Chlorobaculum tepidum TLS: one gene and its partner. The protein of the gene in region 2 interacts with the protein of the main gene of each other region in a pairwise test. Links are inferred from orthologs where the notes say so. Each region holds a gene or a part of one and is shown on either strand. Other genes may lie near its edges. The genes, in order: dnaB and dnaA.

Evidence for each region.
Region 1: the proteins of dnaA (region 2) and dnaB interact in binary tests that used the Escherichia coli proteins (3 or more experiments, as listed by UniProt). The link is inferred for Chlorobaculum tepidum TLS from one-to-one orthologs.

Annotation. Positions count from the first base shown.
Region 1 is NC_002932.3:212,893-220,362, reverse strand. What follows is about bases 1-2,954. They hold dnaB (replicative DNA helicase), read left to right. Parts: upstream 1-686; coding sequence 687-2,222; downstream 2,223-2,954. Other genes in these bases: ptsP (phosphoenolpyruvate--protein phosphotransferase), read left to right, coding at 2,234-2,954; AYT24_RS01055 (uracil-DNA glycosylase), read left to right, coding at 20-646. Also shown: more of ptsP, read left to right, coding at 2,955-4,033; AYT24_RS01040 (peptidylprolyl isomerase), read right to left, coding at 4,161-6,254; AYT24_RS01035 (protein-L-isoaspartate(D-aspartate) O-methyltransferase), read right to left, coding at 6,290-6,949; AYT24_RS01030 (GIY-YIG nuclease family protein), read left to right, coding at 7,051-7,470. UniProt on the Escherichia coli protein: The main replicative DNA helicase, it participates in initiation and elongation during chromosome replication. Travels ahead of the DNA replisome, separating dsDNA into templates for DNA synthesis.
Region 2 is NC_002932.3:84-5,926, reverse strand. What follows is about bases 2,430-5,288. They hold dnaA (chromosomal replication initiator protein DnaA), read left to right. Parts: upstream 2,430-3,047; coding sequence 3,048-4,529; downstream 4,530-5,288. Other genes in these bases: dnaN (DNA polymerase III subunit beta), read left to right, coding at 4,801-5,288; rpmH (50S ribosomal protein L34), read right to left, coding at 2,481-2,642. Also shown: membrane protein insertase YidC, read right to left, coding at 1-1,659; membrane protein insertion efficiency factor YidD, read right to left, coding at 1,659-1,910; AYT24_RS00020 (ribonuclease P protein component), read right to left, coding at 1,969-2,421; more of dnaN, read left to right, coding at 5,289-5,843. UniProt on the Escherichia coli protein: Plays an essential in the initiation and regulation of chromosomal replication. Binds in an ATP-dependent fashion to the origin of replication (oriC) to initiate formation of the DNA replication initiation complex once per cell cycle.

The DNA of each region.
Region 1 (7,470 bases), 220 kb from region 2 along the record:
TTTCAAAGCACGACCGTTCATGATAACGCAGGAATCCCTGTTCGATCCCGCTCCGGAAGAAGCCGCGCAGCCGAACTCTCCGCTGGAGGGCCTCGGCGAATTGTGCCGCATCACCGTCGAATGCCGCAAGTGCCGTCTGGCCCAAACGCGCAAAAACGTGGTCTTCGGCGAAGGGAATCCCCAGGCCGGTCTGTTCGTTATAGGAGAGGCTCCGGGAGCGGATGAAGATGCGCAGGGCCGCCCCTTCGTGGGCCGCTCGGGCCAGCTGCTCGACAAGATACTGCTCGCCATCGGCTTCGAGCGCCAAGACGTCTATATCGGCAACATCATCAAGTGCCGTCCGCCGGAGAATCGCAATCCGCTCGCGGACGAAATCGACTGCTGCAAGCCGTGGCTCATGCAACAGCTCGGCATCATCAAACCGAAGGTGCTGCTCCTGCTCGGCAAAGTGGCGGCCAACACGATACTCGAAAACACGCAATCGATGGGTTTGATGCGAGGTCGCATCATCAAGTGGAAAGGGTTTGACTGCGTCGTGACCTACCACCCGGCGGCGCTGCTCCGCAATCCGAACTGGAAGCGCCTCTGCTGGGAGGATGTGCAGATGCTCCGGGCGCATTACGACAAGGTCTGCCCGAACGGCTGACCGCACAGGAAACCATGAGAAGACGAGGAAAAGAAAAGGAATGAAGCCGCGCGAACCGCAACTCGATTTGAGCCGTGACATCGACTTCAGCAAGGAGAGCCGGGTGCCCCCCTACTCGCTGGAGGTCGAACAGGAGGTGCTTGCCTGCATCCTGCTCGAAGACGATCCGATCGAACAGGTGATCCAGATTTTCGGCGACAACGGCGAAGCGGTCTTTTACGAAAAGCGCCACCAGATCATCTACAAGGCGATGATGCTGCTCTACCAGAAGCGGCAGGCCATCGACCTCATCACGGTAAGCGAAGAGCTGTCGCGCATAGGCGAGCTGGAGAACATCGGCGGACGCCCCTACCTCGGCGAACTTTCGGGAAAGGTGATCAGCTCGGCGAACATCGAGTTCTACGCCCGGCTGGTGAAGGAGAAATACCTCTACCGGCGGTTGATCTCGATTTCGTCGCACATTTCGAGCGCAGCCTACAACACCTCGATGGACATCTTCGATCTGGTCGAAAACGCCTCGCAGCAGTTCTTCAACATCTCGCAGGCGGGTGTCAAGAAAAAGGCCACCAGCATCAAGGAGTTGCTCAAAACCGCCACGAGAATGATCGAGAATCTCGGCTCGTCACACTCGTCGGTCACGGGCATCGGATCCGGATTTTCGGAACTCGACGAGTACACGGCGGGCTTCCAGCCGTCGGACATGATTATCATCGCCGCCCGTCCGTCCGCCGGTAAAACCGCCTTCGCGCTGGCACTGGCGCGAAACGCGGCGGTGAACTTCAACACGCCGGTGCTCTTCTTCAGCCTCGAAATGGCGGAGATTCAGCTCGCGCTCAGGCTGATGTGCGCCGAAGCCTACGTCGAGTCGCAGCTCGTGAGGCGCGGCCAGATTTCGCCGGAGATGATGAACAAGATCATCAACAGCATGGACGCGCTGGCCGACGCCAAGCTCTTCATCGACGACACGCCGGGCATCTCGATCATGGAGCTGACCGCCAAGACCCGCCGCATGAAGCAGGAGCATGGCATCGGCATGGTGGTGGTTGACTACCTCCAGCTCGTCACGCCGGTCAGGGACGGGCGCTCGAACCGCGAGCAGGAGATCGCGCAGATTTCTCGCTCGCTCAAGGCGCTCGCCAAGGAGCTGAACATTCCGGTGATCGCGCTGGCGCAGCTCAACCGCTCGGTCGAACAGCGCTCCGGCGACCGCCGGCCTCAGCTCAGCGACCTTCGCGAATCCGGCTCGATCGAGCAGGACGCCGATATGGTGATATTCCTGTCGAGACCGGAGATGTACGGCATCAAGAACTTCGAGGATGGCTCCTCGACCAAGGACATAACCGAGGTGGTCATCGGCAAGCAGCGAAACGGCCCGATCGGCACGGTCAGGCTGCTTTTCCTGAAAAAGTACGGGCGCTTCCAGTCCACGGCCAACAGCTACCTGACAGCCGCCGATAGCGGACAGCAGCAGCCAGAACCCGCCCGTGGAGATGGCTATCCGGAGGCATCCCTGCCGGAGCCGCCGCCGCTCGATATGGACAGCTTTATCAACAATTCGGACGCCGCACCCTTTTAACCCTGCCGGTCATGGTTTACAGAAAAGCCCCGAAACATTCCGGCGACGCGCCGGACTCGAGCGCAAACCCTGCCGATCGCCCTGCTTCGACAGGCAAGGAGCGCCGTTATCAAGGCATCGGCAGCGCGAAGGGATTCGCCATCGGAGAGACCTACGAATTCGTCAGAGAGACCATCGAGCACGAAACCGCCGACCTCTCGCCGGAGAACATCGAGGGGGAGATCGAGCGCTTCATGACCGCCCTGCACCGGTCGGAAAAGGAGCTGAAAAAGATCGAACGGGTGACCACCCGCAAAATCGGGCGCCTCTACTCCGATCTGTTCCAGGCGCAGATCATGCTGCTCAAGGATCCGGTGCTGACCGGCAACATCACCCGCCGCATCCGCCAGGAGCTGAAGCCCGCGCATATCGTTATCGAGCAGGAGTTCGGCAAACTTCTCGAACACTTCCTCAACTCCGACGACGTCATCTTCCGCGAGCGGGCCGCCGACCTGCACGACCTCAAGGAGCGGATCATCCGAAATCTGCACATTCGCAAGCTGCACTCCTGGGTGCCCGAAGGCTCCATTGTGGTCTCGCACCACCTCTCGCCGGCGGACATCATTCTCCTCAGCCGCAGCAACATCAAGGGCTTCGCCACTGACACCGGCGGCAAAACTTCGCACGTCTCGCTGATCTGCAAATCGCTCAACATCCCGATTGTAGTCGGCCTGGGCAACTTTTCGCAGAAGGCGGTTTCGGGCGAACGCATCATTCTCGACGGCAACGAAGGCCTTGTCATCACTAATCCGCTGGATGAAACTGTCGATACCTATCTCAAAAAGCGGGAAGAGGAGAGCAAACGCGAGGCCGATGACTCGATCATGGCTCATCGTCACGCCTTTACCCGTTGCGGCGTGAGGATTTCAGTCTATTCGAACATCGATTTCAAGGAGGAGATCGAACATCTCGACTCGATGGGGGCCGAAGGCGTGGGATTGTTCAGAACCGAAAATCTTTTCCTCGACGATCTCAAGCCTCCAAAAGAGGCGGCACAACAGGAGTATTACCGCAAGATGGGCGAGATGCTCGCGCCGAAGCCGCTGGTCATCCGCCTGTTCGACATCGGCGGCGACAAGCTCATCTACTCGCCCGTCAAGGAGCCGAACCCGAACCTCGGCTGGCGGGGCGTCAGGATTCTGATCGACGTGCCGGAGATTCTCGACGCGCAGCTCCAGGCGGTCATCAGGGCCAACATTCACGGCAACATCGACGTGCTGATCCCCATGATTTCGTCGGTCGAGGAGATCATGCACATCAAACAGGCAGTCGAGGAGCATTATAAACATATCAGATCACTCACCACCGAGCCGCTGGACAAACCGGGCATCGGCGCCATGATCGAGGTGCCGGCGGCCGTCGAGCTGATCGACGAAATCACGCAAATCGTCGATTTCGTCAGCATCGGCACCAACGACCTGACCCAGTACACCCTTGCCGTTGACCGCAACAACCTGATCGTGCAGGATCTGTTCGAGAAATTCCACCCGGCGGTCATCCGCCAGCTTCACCGCGTCATTTCGACCGCGCAGAAAAACCACTGCCGGGTCTCGCTTTGCGGAGACATGGGTTCCGACCCCTTGGCCACACCATACCTCATTGGCTGCGGCCTCCGGGAGTTCAGCATCGTCAGCTCTGATATCCCGGCACTCAAGGCGATGGTAGGTAAATACACGGTCGAGGAGTGCGAAGCGCTCGCCGCCGAATGCCTGAAACTCTCCAGCGCCTCGGCCATCAAGGCGCACCTCGAAGCGTTCGTCAAGGCGCACTGAACCTGGCGCCGGATTCCGCCGCCTGCATATCACACGCAAGACCGTAAGAGCTCGATAACAAAAAAGCCGCCTCGGAATTATCCGGGCGGCTTTTTGCTGTTCCGGCATCGGGTCTGCCTGAATGGCGCTACCTGAAATCCTCGATTTTGGCGTTCCGGCGATACGATTGCAGATACTCGGAAAGGAACTGCTGCTGCCTGGCCTGCATCAGTTGCGGCAAAACCTTCTGTTTCTCGGCGGCAAGATCGGTGCCCGGTGCAAGCTGGCGGCTGGTCAGTTGCACGAGCGCATATCCTCCGCTGGTCTGTACCGGCTGCGAAAGCGTGTTGAGCTTCATGCCCGCCATTCCCTCCACGAGCTGGGGATCGACGCCGTACCCGTCGATGTAGCCGTCGCGCCAGCGAATCTCCTTCGAGGTGATTTTACGCAGAGACGGGTCCTTTGCGGCGATGGCGTCGAGCGAGCCGCCGGAGCTTTTCGACAAAGCGACAAGCTTCGATTTCAGCGCCGCGCCCTGTTTTTCACGAACCAGTTCGGTTTTGATCATCTCCTTGAGCTGGGCGTCGAGCTGGTGATAACCGGTATCGTTTTGCGTCAACAACTTCGCGACCACGAATCCCTTCTCGGCATCGAGCACGTCGGAAATATCACTATCTTTGGCCTTGAATGCGAAGCCAGTAATCGCCTCGCCCATGCCCGGCACGGCGAGCAGGCTCTGGCGCGTAAAGTCGCCGGTTTTGCCCACTTCGAGCCTCTGCGCCTTCGCCGCCGCTTCAAATCCCTTCGACTTTGCCTCGGTCAGGAAAGCCTGCGCTTGACGCTTGATCGTTTCGGAGGTCTGCGTCGATGCCTTGATCTGGCGGGCGACCTCCGAGCAGACGATGCGCCGGTTGTCAAACCCTTCGATCTTGATGATATGCAGGCCGAACTGGGTCTGCACCGGCCCGACGATCTGACCGGGCTTGCCGGCAAAGACCGCCTGGGCGAACTGGGGCACCATGCGATCCTTGGTGAACCAGCCAACAAAACCGCCGTTGCGGGCGCTGCCGGGATCCTCGGAATATTTAGCGGCCAGCGAGGCGAATGACGCGCCTCCCTTCAGCTCCTCGGAAATCTTTTTGAGCAGGCCCATGGCGCGCGCGGCCTCGGCCTTGTCCGCCGGATTAAGGCGAATCAGAATGTGCGAGGCGCTCGCAACCGGTTCGCCGGTCGTGACGCTCTTAATCTTGAGCAAGCGGTAGTAGCCCTCGTCGGCGATGGGGCCGACAATCTGGCCGGGCACGAGCTTCGGCGAGCTGAACAGCGCCTGCCCTGCGGCGGGCGAAAAGTCCGCTCTTGAAAGCGTAACATTCGCCGAATTCGGCAGGTCGCTCTGAATCTTGACGAACTCGCTGTCGCTCTTTGCCGCAGCGAACTGCGGAATCAGCCCGTCGATCTCCTTTTTAACCTGAAGGCTATCCTGCCTGGAGGGAGTCAACGGGAAAAAGACAAACTCAGCGCTACGCACCGGCTCCTCCCGGAACTGCTCCTTGTGAGAGTCGTACCAGGCCTTGATCTCGTCATCTTTGACCGGAAAATTGGTTTCCGCGCCCGCATAGCTGTACGGAAAGGGAATAAACGAACCGGCAAAGGTGGTGAACTGGCGCTGCACCACTTCAGTAAGCTCGGGATCGGTAACGAAAACCATGGTCCTCAGTGTCATAACCAGCTTGTTGACCATCAGTTCGCGCTTGATCGCCTCCTGGGCGTTGAGCCAGAAATCTTTGGCTTTCGGATCGCTACGCGCCTGTTCAAGCAACTGGCGGTCGATCTTGCCAGTCCTGGGATCGGTGAAGTTCTGGCGAATGATCGCTGGCGGATTGACGGGATTATTGACCGCGTCGAGCACCTCCTGGTCGGTGACGGTGATGCCATATTTCTTGAGAAGCTGGGCAAGAAGCGTCTGATCGACAACATAGTTCCAGGCCTGCTCGCGAAACTTCGCGTCGAGGCCGGAGGTGATTTCTACGCCTGGATTGCTCTGCCGGAACCCGGCGACAATGTTGTTGTACAACGCTTCGTATTCATTCATGGAGATCGACTCGCCATTGACCTTCCCGGCTACGCCCGCTTTTCTGGTGGGGCCGGTGAAGTTCATCCCCCACTCGAAAACGATCAGGGCAAGGAACGCCGCCACGAGGACAAACAACACGATGTGCGTTTTATCCCTCAACTTGCTCATTAGTGCCATAACTTCTCTTTTCTGTCTTTGACTGTTTATTCGTTGTTGTCTGCCCAACCTTCACGCCCGCAGAGCGGCACGAAGGCGAAGTTGTGAAAAATCTCATGCTCGAACCGCTCGCCCCTGCGCCGAATGACGGTCATCTGCTGTGAACCGAGGTCGCCAATCGGCACAACGAGCACGCCGCCTTCGGCAAGCTGGCTCATGAGCGTATGCGGCTCGCGCGGCGCGGCGGCGGTCACGATGATGCCGTCGAACGGCGCCTCCTCCGGCCAGCCGAGCGTTCCATCACCGAGACGCGGGTGAACGGGCAAACCAAGCGCATCGAGCACGCGCCCCGCCGCTGCGTACAACCCGGCAATCCGCTCGATGGTATAGACACGATAGCCAAGCTCGGCGAGAATAGCCGCCTGGTAGCCCGAACCGGTACCGATTTCAAGCACCTTGCCGGATGGAACGCGCTCCACCAGCAGCGAAGTCATGTACGCCACCGTATAGGGCTGCGAAATGGTCTGGCCGAATCCGATCGGCATAGCATTGTCGCTGTAGGCGTAGGGCCGGCTCTGTGCATCGACAAAGAGATGACGCCTGACCGTCAGAAACGCATCGAGCACTCGGGCGTTGCTGATACCGTAACGCTTGAGCTCTACCACCATCTCCTGGCGCTCCCGAGCCATGTCGTCATCCTGTTGCATCCTCATACGTTTCCCAACCTGTTCCAGTCAGCACACCGTCATGGAATCCGCCGAAGATTCGCTACTATTGCATCTGATAAAAGATAATGCAATTCCGGGCAATGCAGTATACCATTTTCGGGCAGAATTCCCGACAGGGCAGCTACATCTTGCTGATCAACCTCGACCGCGCAATCAAAGTGGCGTTCGGCAAATTCCGCAAAAGTGAACCGCTCGAACTGCAACCGAGCCACTACCTCTACGTCGGCTCGGCGCTCGGCAGCGCGAAAGGGCGCTTCCCGCTCGCCTCGCGCCTGCTCCGTCACGCCTCGCGAAGCGACAGCAAGCCGCCGCACGCCATCAGGAGCGCGTTGCTCGAACTGTTCATGTCATGGGGATACCGCGCGCCGGCCAGTCGGGGGGATAAAAAACTGCACTGGCACATCGACTTTTTGCTCGACCGCGAGGAAGCCGAACTCGCGCATGTGTTTATTTTTCCGGGAGCGGAGCGCATTGAAGCGCGACTCGCCGCAACGCTCGCC
Region 2 (5,843 bases):
CTGGGCGACGCTGAAGATGTTGAACATCAGATAGTAGAGCGCCAGGCCCGCCGGCATGTTGTTGAAAAAGAACAGCATCATGGCCGGGAACAGCCACATCATGATCTTCGTCTGCTCGTTTGACTGGGCGTTCGGCGTGATCTTCTGCTGGAAGAAAACGGTCACGGCCATCAAAATCGGCATGATCGCGATGTGGTCGCCGTAGAGCGGCAGCTTGAAGGCGAAATGGTACACCGAGTCGGGCACGGAAAGATCCTTCACCCAGAGGAAGCCGTGCTGGCGAAGCTGGATCGAGGAGCGGAAGACGTAGAACATCGCGAAGAGCAGCGGCATCTGGATCACCGTCGGCAGGCAGCCGCCAAGCGGATTGACGCCTGCTTCCTTGTAGATGCGTCCGAGTTCGCTTTGCAGCTTGGCCGGGTTGTCCTTGTACTTCTCCTGAAGCTCCTTCATCACGGGCTGAAGCGCCGACATCTTCTTCATCGACTTGGTCGAGGCCAGCGACAGCGGCCAGGTGACCAGCTTGATGAGGAAGGCGAAGATGATGATGATAAGACCGTAGTTGGTCACATATTTGTTCATCCAGTTGAAGATCGGCAGAATCAGGTATTCGGCGAAGGGACGGGTCAGCCAGTCCCAGCCGAAGTCCATGATCTTTTCGAGATCGGCGTTCAGCGACTTGACCGTGTTGTAGTCGAGCGGGCCGACGTAGAGACGGTAGTGGTCATCGACGCTCTGCTGACCGGCGGGGAAGCTCATTTTCAGCGCCGCGACATAGTTCTTGAAATCGCTGCCATCCTTTTTGGTGCCGTGCAGATAGATGCCATCGGTGGTGCGCTGCGGCATGATGGCCGCGACAAAATATTTGTTCCTGACGGCAACCCACTGCGCCTTGCCGGACTCCTCATCCTGCCAGGTTTTTTTGGCGTCCTTGGCATCGAGCTTGACCACGCTACCACCAAGGTAGGCACTGGCAATGGCGTTGTGCGACTCGTCAACCTGGTCTTTTTCCGAGTAGTTCAGTCCGCCGTCCCAGTCGAGCTGGTACTCGTTTCCGGCGATGGACGAGCCGAAACCGTTGAGCTTCAGATCGTAATCGACCACGTAGCTGTCGCCCGTGAAGGTGTAGGTGATCTGGATGCTGCGCGTGGCATCGACATCGAGCACATAACTGACGGACAGCTTCTCTTTGCCGGTCACGGTTTCGGTGGTTTTGGCATCGAGGCTGCGGAAATAGAGATCGCGGGTATCGATCTTCTTGCCGTCACTGCTGAGGAACAGCATGGAGAGCGCGCCCTTGTCGCTGGCGGAGATCAGGTTGAAGGGCTTGCGGTTGCCATCGAGATGCTTTTTGAGCACCAGCGACTTCAGGGTCGCGCCCTTCGAGGAGAGGGTTGCCGTGAACAGATCGTTGCTGACGGTGATGGTCTTTTCCGTGCCGACGGAGGCCTGGGCGAAGGAACCGAGGCTGTCAGCCCTGGCCGCAGCCGCCACTGCCGCCGACGGGGCGGGCAATGCCGCCGCAGGTGTTTTCTGAACCGCCTCTCGCGATGCCGCCGCTTTTTCGAGTCCCAGCTTCTGCTCAGGCTTCATGAACTGTAGCCATACGATCATGATTGCAGCAATCAGGGCAAAGCCTATCACCGAATTTCTGTCCATTACTTCGAATCTTTTGAATTACCTGCGGATTTCACTGATTTTGGCGGTACCGGATCATAGCCGCCTTTTGAAAACGGATTGCAACGAAGCACCCTCCAGACGGTCAGCCAGGAGGCGTAGAAAAAATTGTGCTGCCGGAACGCCTCGATAGCGTAGTTGGAACAGGTGGGATGGTACTTGCAGGAGGGGCCAAGCAGCGGAGAAATGAATGACTGGTAAAATCGTATCAGGAGAATCGGCACGATGTTCAACAGCTGGCCAGGGGTTTTGCCGTTGTGTTCCGTCCCGTGATGCTGTTGATTGCCCGTATTACTCAATCCTGTCACCCTCCCGCGTTTGCGGCAGCCTGTTCGATAGAAGATTTTTCAGCATGTGCCGAATTTCAGCCCGGAACCGCTCAAGCGATGGAATGGCATCGGCCCGAGCCCGGTATAAAAACGCCAGCATCACCTGATGATCGCCTTTGCCGGCGTCGAATGCAAGCGCTCTGGTCAAAATATTTTTTTCGAGCCGGTAAGCCTCACGCATCAGTCGTTTGATCCGGTTGCGGTCAACGGCTCTCGGAACCAGCTTTTTGCCAACCGTGAACAGCACCCTCACTGGTATCCGGGGTGCCTGCTCAACCGGCCGTGAAGCAGAATAGATCAACAGGAGAAAACCGCCCTTTAGACGGCCACCCTGGCTAAACAGACGGGAAACAGCGCTTTTTCCCCGGGCTATTTCTCCCCTTGGCAGGGCATTGGTTCGTTTTTCAGAAAGCATGCCCGGATACACGCAAATCCGCCCGGAAGTGAAACCGAAGCCCCGTTCCGGCCAGTGAGTTAACGTTTCGAAGCACTCATCGAGCTGCTGACACTCAGGGAGTGACGGCCCTTGGCACGACGGGCAGACAAAACCTTGCGTCCATTCTTGGTAGCCATTCTCTGCCTAAAGCCATGCTTGTTTCTTCTCTTCCTGTTGCTCGGCTGAAATGTCCTTTTCATCTCTTCAAAACTCCTCTCGAATGATTGTTTAAAATTACAGGACTTTCAATTTATCATTTTAGTCACAGATAAACAAGAGATGCCACATTTCTCGCACTTACCAACACCATCAACCCCACAACCTATCCACAGTGTTGATAAGTTGTGGATAAAAAAACACTAAACTGCCCAAACCCAAGCAAGACCGATGCGGAGAGGCATCAACACATGTTGACAACTTTTACAAGAAAACAGATAAACCACAATAAATAAAAGAGATAGAATGTTGATATGTTCGTAAGCAAAAGAGGCTTCATCCACCCCAAAAATCAGAAGCAGGATTGTTTTTTGTCCACCGAAAGCCGTACCTTGTAAACAGAAAATGTTGATGAATCACCGAAACAACGCATCTCACAGCCAATTCCCATGTCTGATACGATCCAGCAAGAAGCTCCGGACAACCTACAAGTAACCCCGACGCATGGTCGATCATTTGCGGAGAAGGTATGGAGTGCCTGCCTTGGACTTATCCAGGAGAACATCAACACGCTTGCTTTCAAAACCTGGTTCCTGCCAATCAGACCTCTTTCATTTTCGGGTAGCGAACTGACCATCGAGGTACCGAGCCAGTTTTTCTATGAGTGGATCGAGGAGAACTATTCGGTGCACGTCAAGCAGGCGCTCCGGCAGGTGATCGGTCCGGAGGCGAAGCTGATGTACTCCATCGTGATAGACAAATCACAGGGGCAGCCGGTGACCATCGAATTGCCGCACCAGATCGATGCCGCGCCAGCGGAAAGATCGGTCCGGCCTGAGGCGCCTGGTCAAAAAGCCTCCGCCGAACGTGAACGGCTCGAGATCGCACGCCCCAGATTCGAGAGCAACCTCAATCCGAAATACACCTTTTCGACGCTTGTCAGGGGAGATTGCAACTCTCTGGCATTTGCCGCATCCAAATCGATCGCCCAGAACCCGGGACAAAATGCCTTCAACCCGCTGGTCATTTACGGCGGCGTTGGACTCGGCAAGACCCATATGATGCAGGCTATTGGCAACTCGGTACTTGAAAACCGCATCACTGACGCCGTGCTGTACGTTTCAAGCGAAAAGTTCGCCATCGATTTTGTCAACGCCATCCAGAACGGCAACATCCAGGAGTTCTCCGCGTTCTACCGAAACATCGACGTCCTGATTATCGACGACATCCAGTTTTTCGCGGGCAAGGAGAAGACGCAGGAGGAGATATTCCACATCTTCAACACCCTGCACCAGTCCAACAAGCAGATCATCCTGTCGGCAGACCGGCCAATCAAGGAGATCAAGGGCATCGAAGACCGCCTCATATCCCGTTTCAACTGGGGCCTCTCCACAGACATCCAGGCGCCGGATTACGAAACCCGCAAGGCGATCATCCAGAGCAAGCTCAAGCAGAGCGGCGTCAGTCTGGATCCGGTAGTCATTGAGTTTATCGCAACCAACGTCACCAGCAACGTCAGGGAACTCGAAGGGTGCATCGTCAAGCTGCTAGCGGCCCACTCGCTCGACAACCAGGAGATCGACCTCCAGTTCGCCAAATCGACGCTCAAGGACATCATCCGGTACAACACCAAACAACTGACTCTCGAAACCATTGAAAAAGCGGTCTGCTCCTATTTTTCGATCACCTCGAACGACCTGAAAGGGAAATCGAAAAAAAAGGAGATCGCCGTCGGACGGCAGATTGCCATGTACCTGTCGAAGGACATGACCGACTCATCGCTCAAGACCATCGGCCTTCACTTCGGCGGACGCGATCACTCCACGGTCATTCACGCCCTGAACACCATCGAAAAAAAGATCGCAGCTTCCAACGAAGAGCGAAAGAAGATCGAGGAGTTGAGAAAAAGGATCGAAATCATGTCGATGTAACCTGTGTATAACCTGTTCAAAACCTGTTGGCGCAATCTTGATTTCAGGGGAGTTATCAACACTGTGGGGTTGCCGCATGAAATCACCAACAAACCGTCAACTGCCCTGTGGAGGGAAATAAACACACTATCCACAGAAGATGGAAGAGAAATTAAGAACACAACGTATTATAAAATAACATTTTAATGAGTCTCATTGCTCCCCTGTCCAGATTTCCACAAGCTCAACAACAACAACAAATCTTTTATATAAAAATAAAGATTGTAAGAAGATGAAATTCAATACGACCATCAAACGACTGCAGGAAGCTGTAAACAAGGTTATTCTCGCCGTTCCGGCAAAATCACTCGATGCCCGGTTCGACAATATCAACCTGACCCTCGAGAACGGAATGCTTACCATGTTTGCGACTGATGGTGAGCTGTCGATCACCACGAACTGCGATGTGGCTTCAACCGACAAGGGCAACATTGCCATCCGAGCCAGAACCTTGCAGGATTTTCTGCGCAGCATGTACGAAACTGACGTCACCTTCGACATCGAGCGCCAGTCGATCGGTGAACTCGGCACCATTCATATTGCCACTGACAAGGGTCGTTATCGCATTCCGTGCACCTTCACCACGAAACCGGAAAGTCAGAAGCGGAATTTCGATCTCTCGATTGAGCTTCAGCAAAACGAGCTTCAGGACATGATTCATAAAACACTGTTCGCGTGCAGTGTCGATGGCATGCGCCCAGCGATGATGGGTGTACTGTTCGAATTCGATGAAGAGTATATCACCGCTGTTTCAACCGATGGACATCGACTCGTCCGCTGCCGAAAGAAACCCGGGGTGACAGTGGCTGAAAAGCAGAAGATCGTCGTGCCGGCAAGGGTACTGTCAATCATTCAGAGAATGCTGACAAACGAAGAGGTGAAAATGACGATTGACTCAGAGCGTCGGAATGTCAAGTTCAAAACTGCTACCATGGAATTAGAGTCAGCACTCATTGTCGAACCGTATCCCAATTACGAGGCGGTGATACCGGTTGAAAACGAAAAGCAGCTTGTGACGGACCGTTCGCAGTTGCACGATTCGGTTAAAAGGGTCGGACGCTTTTCAAGCATCGGTGACCTGAAGATCAGCGCACAGGATTCACAGATCAAGGTGATGGCTGAAAACGCCAGTGAGGGTGAATCTGCACAGGAAGAGCTGCCGTGTACGTTCACCGGTGAAGAGATCACGATCGGTTTTAATGCAAAGTTTGTCGAAGCCGCCCTGTCTCATATCGAAACCGAACAGGTCTCCATCGAAATGAGCAGCCCGACAAC